Regions from separate parts of the Arthrobacter sp. UYCu723 genome, predicted to be linked through region 2. Evidence: riboswitches for the same ligand, from Rfam matches in the RefSeq annotation. Region 2 holds a riboswitch; each other region holds the start of a gene.

Evidence for each region. Region 2 has a riboswitch for cyclic di-AMP ahead of ACVWZ8_RS24230 (M23 family metallopeptidase). Riboswitches for the same ligand answer to the same signal wherever they lie in the genome.
Region 1: linked by a shared signal. The riboswitch ahead of ACVWZ8_RS04545 (aggregation-promoting factor C-terminal-like domain-containing protein) and the one ahead of ACVWZ8_RS24230 (M23 family metallopeptidase) in region 2 are both predicted to bind cyclic di-AMP.
Region 3: linked by a shared signal. The riboswitch ahead of ACVWZ8_RS03835 (NlpC/P60 family protein) and the one ahead of ACVWZ8_RS24230 (M23 family metallopeptidase) in region 2 are both predicted to bind cyclic di-AMP.

What each region holds. Positions count from the first base shown of each region.
Region 1 is NZ_JBSSBW010000001.1:1,016,177-1,021,176, reverse strand. It holds gene ACVWZ8_RS04560 (phosphatase PAP2 family protein) at 1-421, shown strand, start outside; gene upp (uracil phosphoribosyltransferase) at 434-1,069, shown strand; gene ACVWZ8_RS04550 (VOC family protein) at 1,177-1,554, shown strand; gene ACVWZ8_RS04545 (aggregation-promoting factor C-terminal-like domain-containing protein) at 1,681-2,475, opposite strand; cyclic di-AMP (ydaO/yuaA leader) riboswitch at 2,474-2,633, opposite strand; partial or broken gene ACVWZ8_RS04540 (HAMP domain-containing sensor histidine kinase) at 2,874-4,352, opposite strand; gene ACVWZ8_RS04535 (response regulator transcription factor) at 4,449-5,000, opposite strand, start outside.
Region 2 is NZ_JBSSBW010000004.1:82,993-87,992, reverse strand. It holds partial or broken gene ACVWZ8_RS24245 (hypothetical protein) at 16-318, shown strand; partial or broken gene ACVWZ8_RS24240 (DedA family protein) at 585-1,195, opposite strand; gene ACVWZ8_RS24235 (hypothetical protein) at 1,350-1,688, opposite strand; gene ACVWZ8_RS24230 (M23 family metallopeptidase) at 1,933-2,709, opposite strand; cyclic di-AMP (ydaO/yuaA leader) riboswitch at 2,715-2,892, opposite strand; gene ACVWZ8_RS24225 (DUF3817 domain-containing protein) at 3,353-3,547, shown strand; gene ACVWZ8_RS24220 (DUF3817 domain-containing protein) at 3,486-3,665, shown strand; gene ACVWZ8_RS24215 (DUF3515 domain-containing protein) at 4,596-5,000, opposite strand, start outside.
Region 3 is NZ_JBSSBW010000001.1:861,798-866,797, reverse strand. It holds gene ACVWZ8_RS03845 (metal-dependent transcriptional regulator) at 119-814, shown strand; cyclic di-AMP (ydaO/yuaA leader) riboswitch at 964-1,176, shown strand; gene ACVWZ8_RS03840 (M23 family metallopeptidase) at 1,181-1,999, shown strand; cyclic di-AMP (ydaO/yuaA leader) riboswitch at 2,135-2,304, shown strand; gene ACVWZ8_RS03835 (NlpC/P60 family protein) at 2,613-3,347, shown strand; gene ACVWZ8_RS03830 (HNH endonuclease) at 3,588-4,088, shown strand; gene mobA (molybdenum cofactor guanylyltransferase) at 4,172-4,894, shown strand; gene ACVWZ8_RS03820 (DUF6457 domain-containing protein) at 4,878-5,000, shown strand, end outside.

The sequences.
Region 1 (5,000 bases), on a different contig from region 2:
GAGCGGCCACACGCTCAACACCACGGTGGTGATCGGGCTCGTGGTGTACCTCGCCTGTCTGGAGGTCCATCGGGCCATCGCCCGGGCCGGCCTGATCACGGCGGGTGTGATCTTCATCGTCGCGATGGGAATGAGCAGGGCCTATCTGGGGCACCACTGGATGACCGATGTGATCATCGGGTGGGTGCTGGGGCTGGGCTGGGTGGGGATCGTCATCCTGGCCCACCGGCTCTTCCATGTGCTGCGCCACCGGGAACAGGCCGGCCCAGCACCGACTTTTGACCATCCCGCCCGCCTCCACGAGGGCGGCGCGGAGGGCGGTGCGGAGGCCGGTGGCGGGGGCTCCGGCAGCGGCCGTCCTGCCGAGACCAACGACGCCGATACCCCCGGCCCCTCGGGAAGGTCCTCGGCGACCGGGTGATAGTTTTGACCCATGCGCACTCTCGTTGTGGACCACCCGCTGGTCGCCCATAAGCTCACCGTTCTGCGGGACAAGAACACCCCGTCCCCGGTCTTCCGCCAGCTCACCGAGGAGCTCGTCACGCTCCTGGCGTATGAGGCCACCCGTGAGGTCCGCACCGAGCCCGTGACCATCGAGACCCCGGTCAGCACCACCATCGGCACCGCCTTCACCAAGCCCACTCCGCTGGTGGTCCCGATCCTCCGTGCCGGGCTCGGCATGCTCGAGGGCATGACCAAGCTGGTCCCCACCGCCGAGGTCGGCTTCCTGGGCATGGCCCGGGACGAGGAGACCCTGGACATCATCACCTACGCCGAGCGCCTCCCCGAGGACCTCACGGACCGCCAGATCTTTGTCCTGGACCCCATGCTGGCCACGGGCGGCACCCTGCGCGAGGCCATCAAGTTCCTCTTCAAGCGCGGCGCCTCCGACGTCACCTGTATCTGCCTGCTCGCCGCCCCCGAAGGCTTGGCCAGGCTGGAGGAGGAGCTCGCGGACGCCAACGTGACGATCGTCCTCGCCTCGATCGACGAGAAGCTCAACGAGAAGTCCTACATAGTGCCCGGCCTGGGCGACGCCGGCGACCGCCTCTACGGCATCGCGGGCTAGTACAGCCAGGCAGCCGCGTCGAGGACCCGGCGCCGAGGACCCGGCTATTGCCGGGACCGGCACGCGTTCCCTTCCGGAATCCCGCAACCCGCGCTAGCGTGTGGGCCATGGACTGGAAACTTGAACTCGTGTTTGTCCCCGTGTCCGATGTGGACCGCGCCAAGGATTTCTACGTCAACAAAGTCGGCTTCAACGCCGACTACGACGAGCGGCCCACGGACGGCATCCGCTTCGTCCAGCTGACCCCGCCGGGCTCCGGCTGCTCGATCGCCATCGGCGAGGGCCTCAACGAGGCGCCGCCAGGCACCGCTCCCAGCCTGCAGCTCGTGGTCAGCGACATCCAGGCCGCGCACAAGCAGCTCAAGGATAACGGCGTGGACGTCAGCGATGTCGATGTCCAGGACTGGGGCCACTTCGTCCATTTTGCCGATCCCGACGGCAACAAATGGGCGGTGCAGTACATCCCCAACCGGCCCAACGGCTAGACGCACCAGCGCACGTCCGTCCCGCCTCCGTCCACTGACAGCACTCAGCACGAAAGAATGCCCCGAACCGCAGGGATTCGGGGCATTCTTGCTGAAGCAGGTTCGTCCGGGAAACTGCCGGCTGGCTTAGTACCAGTTGTGCGCGTAATGGAAGTTCAGGGCGCCGCTGGGGGAGCCGTAGCGTTCCTTGACGTAATTGAGACCCCAGTTGATCTGGGTCCGGTAGTTGGTCAGGTAGTCAGCGCCGGAGCTCGCCATTTTTTCGGCCGGCAGGGACTGGACCACACCGTAGGCGCCGCTGCTCGGATTCGTGGCCGTGGTCTTCCACTCGGACTCCTTGGTCCAGAGCTTCATCAGGCTCTGCATTTCGCCGGGCCCCCAGCCGTAGGATTCCAGTTGCGATGCGGCGTAGGCCTGCGCCGCGGCGGGATCGTCAACGGCGACGGGAGTCGCCGCTTCGGGGGCCGGTGCGGGTGCCGCGACAGGTGCGGGGGCAGGTGCCGGAGCCGCGACAGGTACAGGTGCCGGAGCCGCGGCAGGTGCAGGTGCTTCAGCGGGCTTCACCTCCGCGGACTGGGCCTCGACGCTGGCGCCGGGGGGCACAGAGGTCTGGGCGTCGACGCGGACCCGTTCGAAGTTCAGGGGCGTCAGCGGGTCGGCAACGGTGGCCGACGCCTTGGAGCTGCCGGCGGCGGAGGGACCGTTGGCCGTCTCGGCGGCCTGACCGGCAGCGCCAACTCCGACGAGGACCGCGCAGGCGGTGGCAACGACGGCGGCGCGGCGGCCAGTGGAACCGATGCCCGCGGCAAACCGGGACAGGGCCGAGGCCGGCTTGGCTGACTCGGCGCGGTGGCGTGAATGCGTGGAGCGGGACTTGCCTGCAGCGCTGTCGGGGCGCGTTTGTACTTTGAATTCAGTCATGATGCCTCTCAAACGCCTGCGGAGTTAGCTGTCGGGTTCGGATGAGAAATCCGGCCGCACGGTGCTTCACGTGTCGGCTTCACCCCAAGGGTGCATAGATGCAGAATGCCCGGGAACTCTGGGTCCCCCGCCTCTGCCTGGTCCAGCGAATCCGGGAAGCGGCAGAGTTTGGCGTCCATCCGGATATACGGCGCCAGTGGTGGCCGCACTCTAAAAACCGTACAGGAGTTCCATCCGAGAGTCACATTTTGGTAACGGACATCACGACAGCGGAGTGTCGCCTTGTGCTCTTCCGCCTGGCCGTCGGTGCCGTTGCGCCGCCTGCGTGCCCACTCGACGCGCAGTAACGTCTAGCCGGCACGTAACCGTCGAACGGCGGTGGACGGACGCGACCGCGGCTAGGTCACGGGCGGGCTCGTGGGCAGGCGAACGGCGAACTCCGTCCGGCCTGGCCGGGAGGTGACCTCGACGGTGCCGCCGTGGGCCGCGACAATCGCCTGCACGATCGACAAGCCAAGCCCGCTGGTCCCCTCGGCAGTGGTTGCCGTCGTTGCCGGGGCGGGGGCCCAGGGGCTGCGGGAAATCGCCGAACGGGAGGTTGGCGCCGTCGTAGCTGCCGGATTCTTCCGCGCGGCGTCCGCGCGGGCAAAGCGTGAAAAGACCTTATTCATGAACTGAGGGGGGATCCCGTCCCCGTTGTCGGTCACCGTGACCACGGCGCTTCCATCGGCTGAACGCATCACTCCGGTCACCACCGTCGTCCCGGCCCCGGTGTGCTTGCGCGCATTGGACAGCAGGTTGGCCAGCACCTGATGCAGCTGGGCGGAGTCGCCGCGGACCACCACCGGCTCTTCGGGGAGTTCCAGTTGCCAGACGTGATCCGGGGCCATGACCTTCTCGTCACTGACGATCTAGATCGCCAGCTGGGTGAGGTCCACCTCGCTGAGCTTGAGGGGCTGGCCCTCGTCCAGGCGGGCCAGCAGCAGCAGATCCTCAACCAAGGTGGTCATCCGTTCGGACTGGCTCTGCACCCGTGCGAGGGACTTCTCACCGTCCGGCGTGAATTGCTCGGTCATCCGCATCAGCTCGGTGTAGCCGCGGATAGCGGTTAGCGGGGTCCGCAGCTCATGCGAGGCATCGGCCACGAACTGGCGCACCCTCATTTCGCTGAGCTGCCGCGCCTCGAGCGCGTTGGAGACATTGTCCAGCATCTGGTTCAGCGCGTATCCCACGCCGCCCACTTCCGTGCCACGATGGGCGGCCGACGCCGGCACCCGGACTGCGAGTGCCACCTCGCCGGCGTCGAGGGGGAGTCGGGAGACCTTGGTAGCCACCTCGGACAGCTGTTCGAGCGGCTTCATGGTCCGGCGGATCAGTGCCGTGCCGGCGAGACCGATGACGATGAGGCCGCCGGCAGACACCACCACCATGGTCCACACGAGCGAAGCCAGGGTGTTCTGCTTTTCCGCCAGCGGCAGCCCGGTGACGATCACGTCTCCATAGGGGGTCCGCCCGGCAGTGAGCCGGTAGCCGCCGGCCGAGAGCGTACGGTCAACCGGGACGCCGTTGGGCGTGAGTCCGAGGAGGACGTGGTCGTCATCGGGGGAGAGGCTCTTCCGGGTGGCGTCCCCGGCGAGGAAGCCGGCCCTGCTGACGGCGCCACCCAGGATCCGCGCGTTGAGCGTACCGATGCCCTGGCCTCGGGCCTCCAGCGGATCGGTGCGTCCGCCGGAGTCGCCGGGCGAGGGCCGTCCGAACACGCTGGCGCGGTGGGACGCCTCATCCAGCTGCGTGTCGAGTTGCTTGGTGAGGAAGACGTCCATGGAGGCGTAGCTGAAAAGTCCTACGGCGCCGCAGATGGCCACAAGCAGCGCCATGGTGACGAGGACCAGCCGGGTGCGCAGATGCCAGGTGGAGGGGTCGCGCCACTTTCGCCGGGGGGCAGGGGTCTCACCGGGGAGAGCGCGCACGGATCAATCCGCCGGCTTCAGGACGTAGCCGGCGCCGCGCACGGTGTGGATCATGGGAGCGCGGCTGGCATCGATCTTTTTGCGGAGGTAGGAGATGTACAGTTCGACGATGTTGGCTTGTCCGCCGAAGTCGTAGTCCCACACCCGGTCCAGGATCTGCGCCTTGCTGATGACCCGTTTGGGGTTCTCCATGAGGTAGCGCAGCAACTCGAACTGCGTCGCGGTGAGGTGCAGTTCCTCGCCGGCCCGGGTGACTTCACGGGTATCGACATTGAGTACGAGGTCACCGACCACGAGCTCCGCTGAGTCCATGGCGGCCACGCCGGAGCGCTGCACGAGCCGGTGCAGGCGCAGCAGGACTTCCTCCATGCTGAAGGGCTTGGTGACATAGTCGTCCCCGCCGGCGGCGAGGCCGGTGATCCGGTCCTGGACGTCGTCCTTCGCGGTGAGAAACAGGGCAGGCACAACCGGAGCGAAGGCGCGGATCCTGCCGAGCAGTTCGACGCCGTCGAACCCGGGGATCATGACATCGAGCACCAACACATCTGGGCGGAA
Region 2 (5,000 bases):
TGTTACGGGCGCCCCACCGCCTCGCGATGGGGGCTATGGTCCTCGGACCGGCGGGTAGGACGGCTCAGGCACCCTGTCCAGCTCTACGAAGCGTTTCTGTCACTACTGACCGGCCTCGGAACGCTGGCCATCGCGCTGGCAGCGCCACCGGGCATTCCTGGGCTGGTCTTCGTGGGCTCCATCACGGCCTACACCCTGGGCCGGCAGCTGCTCTTCCCGTTAAGGGTAGAGTCCCGCACCCGGCGGGGACGGACACTGACCATCGTGGTGTGCACCCTGATTCTGGGCGCAGACCTCATGCTGGCTGCCCTGTCCTGATTCTCGCTACGGCAAAGAACATAGCCAAGGCTGGAAAAGTCGGACGCATATTCGAGGAAACTGCGGGTGAACGTGCTGCTTAACGCGCCACGGTCCTGACGGACGACGGGAAGCGTTCAGCTGCCCTGCGTCGTGCAAAGACGGGGCAGCTGCGAACACCACTGAGGCTTAACCTGGGGATTCGGCGGCCGTGGTGCCCCGGTACGTCGGCAAAACATACGGCCGCGGAGTCAGCTCTTGAGAGCCTTTTCGATGCTGGTCTTCGTATCATGGCCGCCGAGGCGTTTATGCCACCACCGCATGAGATGGTCGATGATGATGCCAAGTACAATGGCGAACGCCACGGCAAGGCCGGCACTTAAGAGAGGATTGCGGTGAAGCCAGGGAAAGGAACTGGCAAGAACACCGATTCCGACTGAATACACAACCCAAGTGAGGCACGCGAGGGCGTCCAGGAGAATAGAACGGCGGCGCGGGAACGCTGTCGTTCCGGCCACGTAATTCACCGCAACGCGCCCCCAAGGGATGTAACGGGCGGTAAAGATCAGCACGGCTCCGCGCTTTTCCAGCTCAGACCGGGCCCAGCTGAACACTTTCCGGACCTTCGGGGTACGCATCCAACCCCAACGCTCCAGACCGATTTTCCGGCCAAGCATATACGCCATGTTGTCCCCGGCCTTGCTCCGAGCAAGGCGGTGAGTCCAAGCACCCACAGGTTGGGTTCGCCGCTTTGCCGGGAGAAAGCGGCCAACGCAACGATGAGGGTCTCGCTGGGAACGACCATCGCGAAACCATCTATAAAGAAAAAGACAAATAGAAGCGGATAGATCCACCACTGCCCGGCCACATGGAGCACCGCTTCACTAATAAAATCCACGCGGCGGCTCCCAAGCACAATAGGGGCGAAGGAAATCGCCCCTCAGTGTCCCACGGCCGGGGCTATGTCCGCCATGGCCTTCACGGCCAGGTGCTGAGCGGGAACCACCCAACCGGGGACCTGGACGACACGGCCTGCCGCGGGAGCCGCGGCCTCAGTCCCGTCCGGGGCTTTCGTCGCCCGGTCCGGTTCCGTTGGTCACCTCGGGTCTGTTGATCCCAGGCTGGCTGGGGGCGTTGTCGTCCGTTCCTGCCGAAACGGGTTCGCTTCCTTGCTCAAACTGCGCCCGGTAACGCACGCGCCGGATTCGTCTGGTCATGGAAACCATGAGCAGGACAACTGCGATGACCATGAACGCCGTCATCGCGAAACCCAGGAATCCGGGAGTTACCTGATCCGCGTCCAGCCCTGGCCTCAGCCCTTCCTTCCCGGGACCCGGGGCCGGCGTCGTGGCCAGGGCGTAAAGGCCTGCGGCTGCCATCGGGATTTGCACTGTATAGTCCTTTGTCCGGCTCGATATGTGGGCGCCCGCAGACGGCCTTCGTGCGTTATCCGCCCGGGTCTGGAACCCTGACTGGCAGTGAGCGCAGGTCCATCAGGAAAGTCAAAAACAGGGCGAGGGCGCCCCCGCAACTGTACCGCTTCATCGTCGTCACGCGGGCAACCGCTCATGCCCGCAAGCAGTCAGCACAAAGCAGTCAGCTCAGCCATCTAAGAGGGGCCCGCCGGGCCGGGCCTCAGATGAAGGCAGATGGGTCGACGGTCTGGCCGTTGACCATGACCTCGAAGTGAAGGTGGCAGCCGGTGGAGGCACCGGTTGTGCCTACCCCTGCGATCTGCTGGTCCTGAGCCACGGCCTGTCCGAGGGAAACGCCGATGCTGGCCAGGTGGTTGTAGGTGGTCTTCAGGCCGTTGCCGTGATCGACGACGATCCGGTTGCCGCCACCGTACGGGCTCCAGCCGGCCTCGGTGACGGTGCCCGAACCGGCGGCGAAGACCGCCGTCGTGCACGCCCCGGTCAGATCGATCCCGGTGTGCATCTCCCCCACGGCGCCGGTGATCGGGCTGATCCTGAAGCCGAAGGGGGAACTGACGTTAATCGACGCGAGTGGGGCACGCAACCCTGTGGATGGGGTTGCCGGTGCGGGCGTGGGCACAGCCTCGGGTGCCTTGACCGCCCCCGCGGGCTGTGCCGGCGCAGCGGGCGCAGGCGCCGGCTGGGAGGTCACCTCCGGGCGGTCAAAGGTGAGAACAGTGTCAGCTGCTGCCGTAACCGCAGCTTCCGGGGCCGGGGCTGCCACGGCCGCTGGCCGGTCCTGAGCCGCAGCGCGGCTGCCGGAGTCAGCCTGCGCCGCCGACAGAGCAGTGAGGGCAATCATTCCCGTGACGGCGGCTGCCACCCCGAACTGCTGGCCGCGGAGCCGGAACGTTGGTTCCTGGAAAAACGGACGGCGGCCTGGTGAGGCAGCTGCCGGATGGGCACGGCGACGGCCGTGTTTTGGCTGGAAAGGCAAGATAGTGGTCCTCTCGGCGCCGGCGAAGTTAGCTGTCGGATTCGGACGAGTGGACTGTCCGGCCGCCCCCGCAGGACCGCGATCAGATGCGCAGTCACAGGGACGGCTTCACCCCCAGGTGCATCATTACGCACCAAAAGTGGGTCCTCCGCCCCCGCCTGAGAAAGATCAGGTTCACGGACCGCCGGCGGGGTTTGGCGAAGCGGTCACGTCCATACCTGTTGGGGGTATGTGTTGATCCAACTGTAGCGAAGCTTCGGCTTAAGTTACAAATCCGTTATCAACGGCGCTCCGGGCTTACGGGGAGAGGGCCGGGGCGACCTTTGAGGCCGGTAAGATCCAGCGCGTGGTTCAGGAAAGCTGTGCGCAGGAGGCAAGCCCGGATGGCCGCGGACTGGAAGCCTCCGATTGTGTGTTTGCGTTTACCGAGCCGGATAAGGGCGGCAGCCCGGTCAAGGTGGTTGTCAACCCGGACGTCGCCAAGTCCCAGGGGGTGAGGGTCGGAGACAAGATACGGATCCTTCGGCCGGCGGGGCCGTGGGCCGGCCGCGGCGGACCCCGGCGAGGCGCTGTGCCGGTTATGTTGCTGGACGATGGGGCTCTTGTCCAGCATCCTTCCAGCCCAGGCTGCTAACTTCGGTCCATGGACTTTCTGCGTGTATTCCGGGTGTTGGCCGTGGCTGAAGCCGTGTCATGGCTGCTGCTCATTCCGGCAACGATCGTGAAGTATACGACGGGAGAGGCGGGCGGAGTTCAGATTTTGGGGCCGGTGCACGGTGCACGGTGCGCTGTTCGTCGCTTATGTTCTTTTGGCCTTGTTCCTGTGGCGCAAAAATGAGTGGACCGGCCGGGCTCTGGCCATTGTTCTTGTAGATTCTGTGCTGCCGACGGGAGGCTTCTGGGTGGCCAGGCGGTCGGATCTGGAGGCACCAAAGGTTGCCGTACCGGCTCCTTGAGTCAGCCGACCCGCCCCTCGGCAGGCTTCAGCCGGGAAACGCGTTCACTGCCGGTGCCGTCAAGCTGCTCGATGGGATGCAGACTTCGGCCGAAACGGCCTGGTCCTTCCCGGTTTTCTTTAAGCTCGCCGTATGCAGATATATCGGACGCCCGGGCACGCTGTTCCGGACACCACGTTGGAGGACTCGCTCACGTCCGGGGCGGACGGTACCTGCTGCTGGTTCAGTGACGTCTCAGTGTCACTGAGAGGCCCGTCATGTGAGGACACGCGTCCGTACCCGGTTCGCATCTCTAAAACGTATGGGCGTGGATGGACGTCTGTTGATATCAGCTTGCCGGTTACCCCGCCTGCAGTCCGGTGAGGCCGGCCGATGCGAGCCCGTGCCTTGCGCCCGGGCGGCCAGGCCGCCGAAAAAACCCCATGTCATAGGTACCGGCCCGGCTGTGCGGGCCACCTGCCAGCAGGAATAGGACCCCGTGATCAGGCCATGGCTTTCCATCTGCGTCGCTGCTCAGGTTACCGCCGTTTCCCGTGCGTCTCTGCTGTGCAGACTGCACCGAGGGCGAGAACCATGTAGCCCATGTGGGTGCCCGAAGTGCGCTTGTGGTCGCTCTGAGCCAGGGCGACCAACGCCCATGCAGGACGGAGGCTACGCCGACCGTGATCAATGCCGGGGTCCAGGCCCCCATGCATCTGGAAGCAGCGGCATGGCGATCTGGACGAAGCCGTGGATACGCATTTTCAACAGCACCCCGGCCCAGGACCGCGGATCCGGTGGCGGGTGCGTCCGTGTTCGCGGGCGGCAGCCAGGTGTGGAATAACCGTTGGGGTCTTGAGGGCCAACCCCGACATGATCGCGCCGAGCACCCAGACCCCCGCAGAGTTGCTGCCCGGCGCACCGGAGTGCAGCAGCTCTGGATTTGCCGGTTCAGCCTGCTTGGCTGGCGGGCAGGTTCTGAAGATCTTCCTGGCCCACGCAATTCCGTATGGCCGGGATCTTTGCGGCCGGGCCGGAAAGGTCAGCCAGAACATTGGCGGAATTGATCTTGTCCGGGTCCATCAGGATTTCCGTGGCGGGATTGCGTCCAAAGGTAGTCAGCGTCCATACCGGGTCGCCTTCCTTGATGACCCAGTCGATGCCGTTCACGGTGACGCAGCGGTCCGTTGTCGGTCCGGGAACGTTCACGCCGCAGCGCAGGATCACCTGGGACGGGTCACCCCAGGCTGCGGTGGCCTGGCTGTTGGTCTTCCGCAGGGCTGCATCGCCGATTGCATCGGGGAGGGCCACCATCATGGGGGCGCACGCGGGGTTCGCGGCGTCCTTCGCCGCTGT
Region 3 (5,000 bases), on a different contig from region 2:
CAAAATAGGCTAAGCTGTCCTGCGAACGTACGGCCGTTCCCGCCAGGGCACGCTGCCTACAACCGGCACGCGGTACGGTGGGAATGACGCAAGGACGGCGCTCGAGGAGCTGAGCTGAATGACGGATCTGATCGATACAACCGAGATGTATCTGCGGACCATTCTGGAACTTGAAGAAGAGAACATCGTCGCCCTCCGCGCCCGCATCGCCGAACGGCTGCGCCACTCCGGCCCCACCGTCTCGCAGACCATCGGCCGCATGGAACGCGACGGCCTGGTGGTTGTTTCGGGTGACCGGCACCTTGAGTTGACTGAAACCGGCCGGAAACGCGCCATCGGGGTCATGCGCAAGCACCGCCTGGCCGAGCGGCTGCTGGCCGACGTGATCGGCCTCGACTGGGCCTACGTCCACGAGGAAGCCTGCCGCTGGGAGCATGTCATGAGCGAGCGGGTGGAACGGCGGATCTTCGAGATGCTCAACCATCCCACTGTCTCTCCTTATGGAAATCCGATCCCCGGGCTCGCGGAGCTCGGCGGCGTGCCCTCCCAGCCCTACTCCGACGGAGTCGTGAGTCTGCTGGAAGCGATGGCCGGCTACGGGGCCGATTCCCGGATCACGGTGAACCGGCTTGCCGAGCCCATCCAGGTGGAACCGGAACTGCTCGTCCAGCTCGACGAGGGAGGCATCCGTCCCGGCGCCCTTGTGTCCCTGGAACGCGTCGGCGAGTACATCTCGGTCCGCGTTCCGGACATCGAAGGCGCCCTCGAGCTGCCTCCCGAGGTTGCCGCCCACGTCTTTGTTACCGTCGGCTAACCGTCCGGAACCACAACTCGTGGGATGACCCATGAGTTGTGCACAGCAGAGATAACGGGATTATTACTGGGCGGCTTAATCGCCTATAGTTAGTCACCAGTACCGATACCAAAGCGTTACCTGATCCGAAGCCGAACTCTGCCAGCGGATCAGTCGCAGAGTCACCTTATGGCAGAGGCGGGGGAACCACTTCCGGCTGTTTTCAAGCAGCCTTGGGGTGAAGTCCGCCAGCGGCAAGCACACTCCACCGAGGGACTTTTTGGATTCCCCTGTGCCTGGATGCTTGTTCACGGCGGACCGGGTCTTTGATCTCTCTGACCCGAATCCGACAGCTAACTTCGCAGGCTATCCAGAGAGGAACCGTTCTTGACCACCCAGACCTCGCGGGGCCGCCGTCGTGCGACCGGCCCCGCTCCGGAGCCGCGACCGGCCGTCGCCGTTATGGCAGACCGCCCGCGTGACGCGCACCGCGACGAACGCCGCGGCCGCCGGAGCCCGTTCCGCCAGGTAACGGAATTTGCCGCCGCCAGTGGTGTGGGGCAGAAGGCCGGCATTGCCCTGGCTGCTACGGGTCTGGTCCTGACGGTCGCCGTCCCCGCCACCGGCCCGGTCATGGCTACCGACGCCTCGTCGGGCTCGGTCTCCGCGGCGGCGCAGCCGAATGTGACGGCCGCCTCCGCCGCCAAGATCGACTTCAGCCGGACTGCCGTGACCACCAAGGGCGATCCCGACGGCAAGCTGAAGCAGTTGCTGAGCGCACAGTCCGCGGGCAGCATCACGCGCGCCGCTTCTTCCGGCAGCCTGGGCGCACCGCTGGACCAGATGGTTTCCGCCTCGCCCTTCGGCTACCGCGTCAGTCCCATCACCGGCGGTTCCGGCGAGTTCCACCGCGGCCAGGACTACGCCGCGCAGTGCGGAACGGCGGTCCACGCGGCCGCCAGCGGCACCGTCACGTTCACCGGCTGGCATCCCTTCGGCGGCGGCAACCGCGTGGTGATCGATCACGGCAACGGTCTGGAGACCACCTACAACCATCTGTCCTCAGCCAGCGTCCGTGTTGGCCAGACGGTCTCACGCGGCGATCTTGTGGCCATGAGCGGGACAACCGGCGCCTCCACCGGGTGCCACCTGCACTTCGAAGTGATGGTCAACGGCGACGTCGTGGACCCCACTGGCTGGCTCTAAAAGCCGATGGATGACTCTCGCATTCTTATGACACGCCGTGATCTGAATGTGACATTGAATCCCAACTGCTGTACCGTATGAAGTACGCCAACTTCTCCGAAGTTGGCGCTCTTGAGTGGATTGCCTAGCTCTGCCACCGCTCAAGGTCCGTTCGCATTACATCGTCTGGCAGGGGCGGGGGAACCAATTTTGGTCTTCGCAAGAAGACCTTGGGGTTAAGTCGCAAAGCTTCCCAGGAAGCAGCGCGGCCGGGTGACTCCCATCCGAATCCGACAGCTCACCTCGCAGGCATTGGGAGAGGCTACTTTCGTGTCTTCACGCCACAATGCTGCGCGTCACCGCGCTTGCGCGGCTCATTCGAGCCCGCTGAAATCCACGTCCCGTGCTGCCCTTGCCGGCGCCCGGAATGGATCTCACCCCGCCGACTCAATCTCTGCTGAGTCCGGCCCGCAGGCCAAGCACCTGCAAGCAGTTCCCGCTTTTGGCGCGTCTTCGCAGTACACCCTTCGCTAAGTAACCCATTCGGGGCGATCCGGCGTACCCCCAAGATGCCGGAGCGTCCTCTGTCCGCGCCTGAAAAGTGCGGTCCAAGGATCACGAAAGAGAGAACTTAATGACTACTCGTGCAAATACTGCACGGCACCGCGCCGAGGTCACCAAGACCAGCTCGCTTGCTGTCATTGCCAAGGCCGTCGGCGACAACGCCGGCACCATGGGCCGCCAGGCCGCAGTCGTCGCTGCCGCTTCCGGGCTTGTCCTGACCAGCGGAATCGCAGCCAACGCTGCCGAGACCAACGTTCAGCGCGAATCCACCTCCGCTTCGGCCCTCGAAGTCCAGTCGGGCACCCCGGCAACGATCTCGGCGGCATCCACCATTGCAATCTCCTACGAGAAGCCGGCCGTTTCCACCTCACCTGCTCCCGTCGTCGAGGCCGCAAAGCCCGTCGTCAACGTCCAGGACTCCCAGGCCGGGACCGCCGGCGCCTCGGCCTCGACGCAGGGACTCTCCGTTGCCAGCGGCGCCGGTGCTTCCATCGCTGCCGCCGCCTACGCCCAGCTCGGAGTTGCGCAGGACTGCACCGCACTGGTCACGAACGCCCTGGCTGCGGCGGGCGTCAACTACCACGGCTGGCCGGCAGGTTACCTGTCCCTGGGCCGCACAGTGGGCGCCGCCGAAGCTCGTCCGGGCGACCTGGCGTACTACCAGAACGGTGGCGTGGGCATGGCCCACATCGCTGTCTACGTCGGCAACGGCATGGCTGTCCACGGCGGCTGGAACGGCGGAACCACCGCACTGAACAGCGTCAACGTCGGCTCCGGACCGGTCTTCATCCGCGTCGGCGCTTAATCGCCTCTGGCTGAAAACAGCCTGAAAGTCTTCAACAGGAAGAGGACCCCCGCCCCTGTGGCGGGGGTCCTCACCTGTCTGCCCGGCCATCTCCGGCAGACACGCACACCTTTGCGGGAGAAAAATTCGGTGATCCGGCCTTGGGGTGTTTACTCTTGTGGTGTCGATCCATAGCCCGACCATGCAGAGGGCAGCCGGCCCTCGTGCCCCTGGCGGGTGCGGCCGTGAAGAGGTATGCGGATGCGCACTCTCGTTCTGAATGCTGGATATGAACCGCTCGCGGTAGTCACCTTCCGCCGGGCGCTCGTTCTCGTGCTTACCGGAAAGGCCAGTGTGGTGGCCGAAGGCGACGATCCCGTCGTTGGTCCCCAGGACATCCTGGGCCGGCCGTCGGTGATCCTGCTCCACCGCTACATCCGGCCCCGGTACAACACCGTGACGGCGGTCAGCCGCCGGGGTGTGCTTCGCCGGGACGGACAGCGCTGCGCTTACTGCGGCAAAGCGGCCCACACCATTGATCACATCCAGCCCAAGTCCAGGGGCGGTGCCGATTCCTGGGAAAACCTCGTGGCTGCCTGCCTGCGGTGCAACAACGCCAAGGGTGACCACACCCCCGCCGAGATGGGCTGGAGGCTCGGCTTTGTCCCGGGGCCGCCGAAGGGCACCACCTGGCAGATTAAGGAACTGGAAAAGCCGGCGCCGGCCTGGGATCCGTTCCTGCTGCCGGAATCCGCGGCCTGATTCGTTTGCTTGACCTTTCTGCCGGGCCCTGTTGCGGCCCGGGCCCGGGCCGGGGCCGCGTGGCACCGCGCTAGGCTGGGCCAATGGAATTCGATGCTGTGGAATTCGACCCTGTGGAATTCGATGCTGTCATACTCGCCGGAGGGCGGTCCTCACGGTTGGGCGGCTCGCCCAAGTCCGCCCTGGTGCTCGGCGGCCGGACCCTCCTCGAACGCGCGCTGCAGGCCGCGCAGGGGGCCGGGGTGATCGTCGTCGTCGGACCGGACCCGGGATCGCTTCCTGCGGGGGTGCTGAACTGCCGGGAAGAGCCGCCTTTTGCTGGGCCGGCCGCCGCCATCGCCGCCGGACTCGCCGCCCTGGCGGCCCACCATTCGGGGGATGGCCGGACCGTCCGTGCGCCTCCGCTGACCCTCGTGCTGGCCTGCGACATGCCCCGGGTGGATGCCGCTGTCACGGCGCTGCGCGAGGCCCTGGATGCCGGGCCGGAGGCCGACGCCGTCATGGCAGTCTCCGCGGACGGGCGCCAGCAACCGCTCGCCGGCTTTTATGGCACGGCCGCGCTACAACACTCCGTCGCGGAAGCCGCACAGCGGGGCGGGCTGGCGGACGCCTCGGTGTTCTCCCTTCTTGCTAGTCTTGATGTGCGGGGAATTCTCGTGCCCTCCGGTTCCACGGATGACGTGGACACCTGGGACGATGCCGCCGCACTTGGGGTATCCGGCCGGAGTCCGGACCATGGACCGGACGAGTCCGGAGCTCCGCGACTGAACCCGACTTTGGAGGCAAACGGTGAAGAGCCAGGATGAAACTCTGGAAGATTGGTGCCGTGCCCTGCTCCAGGCCCTCGAGCTGGAGGATGTTGAGATTGACGTCAACGAAGTCCTTGCCCTCGCCGGGGTGGCCGCACATTCG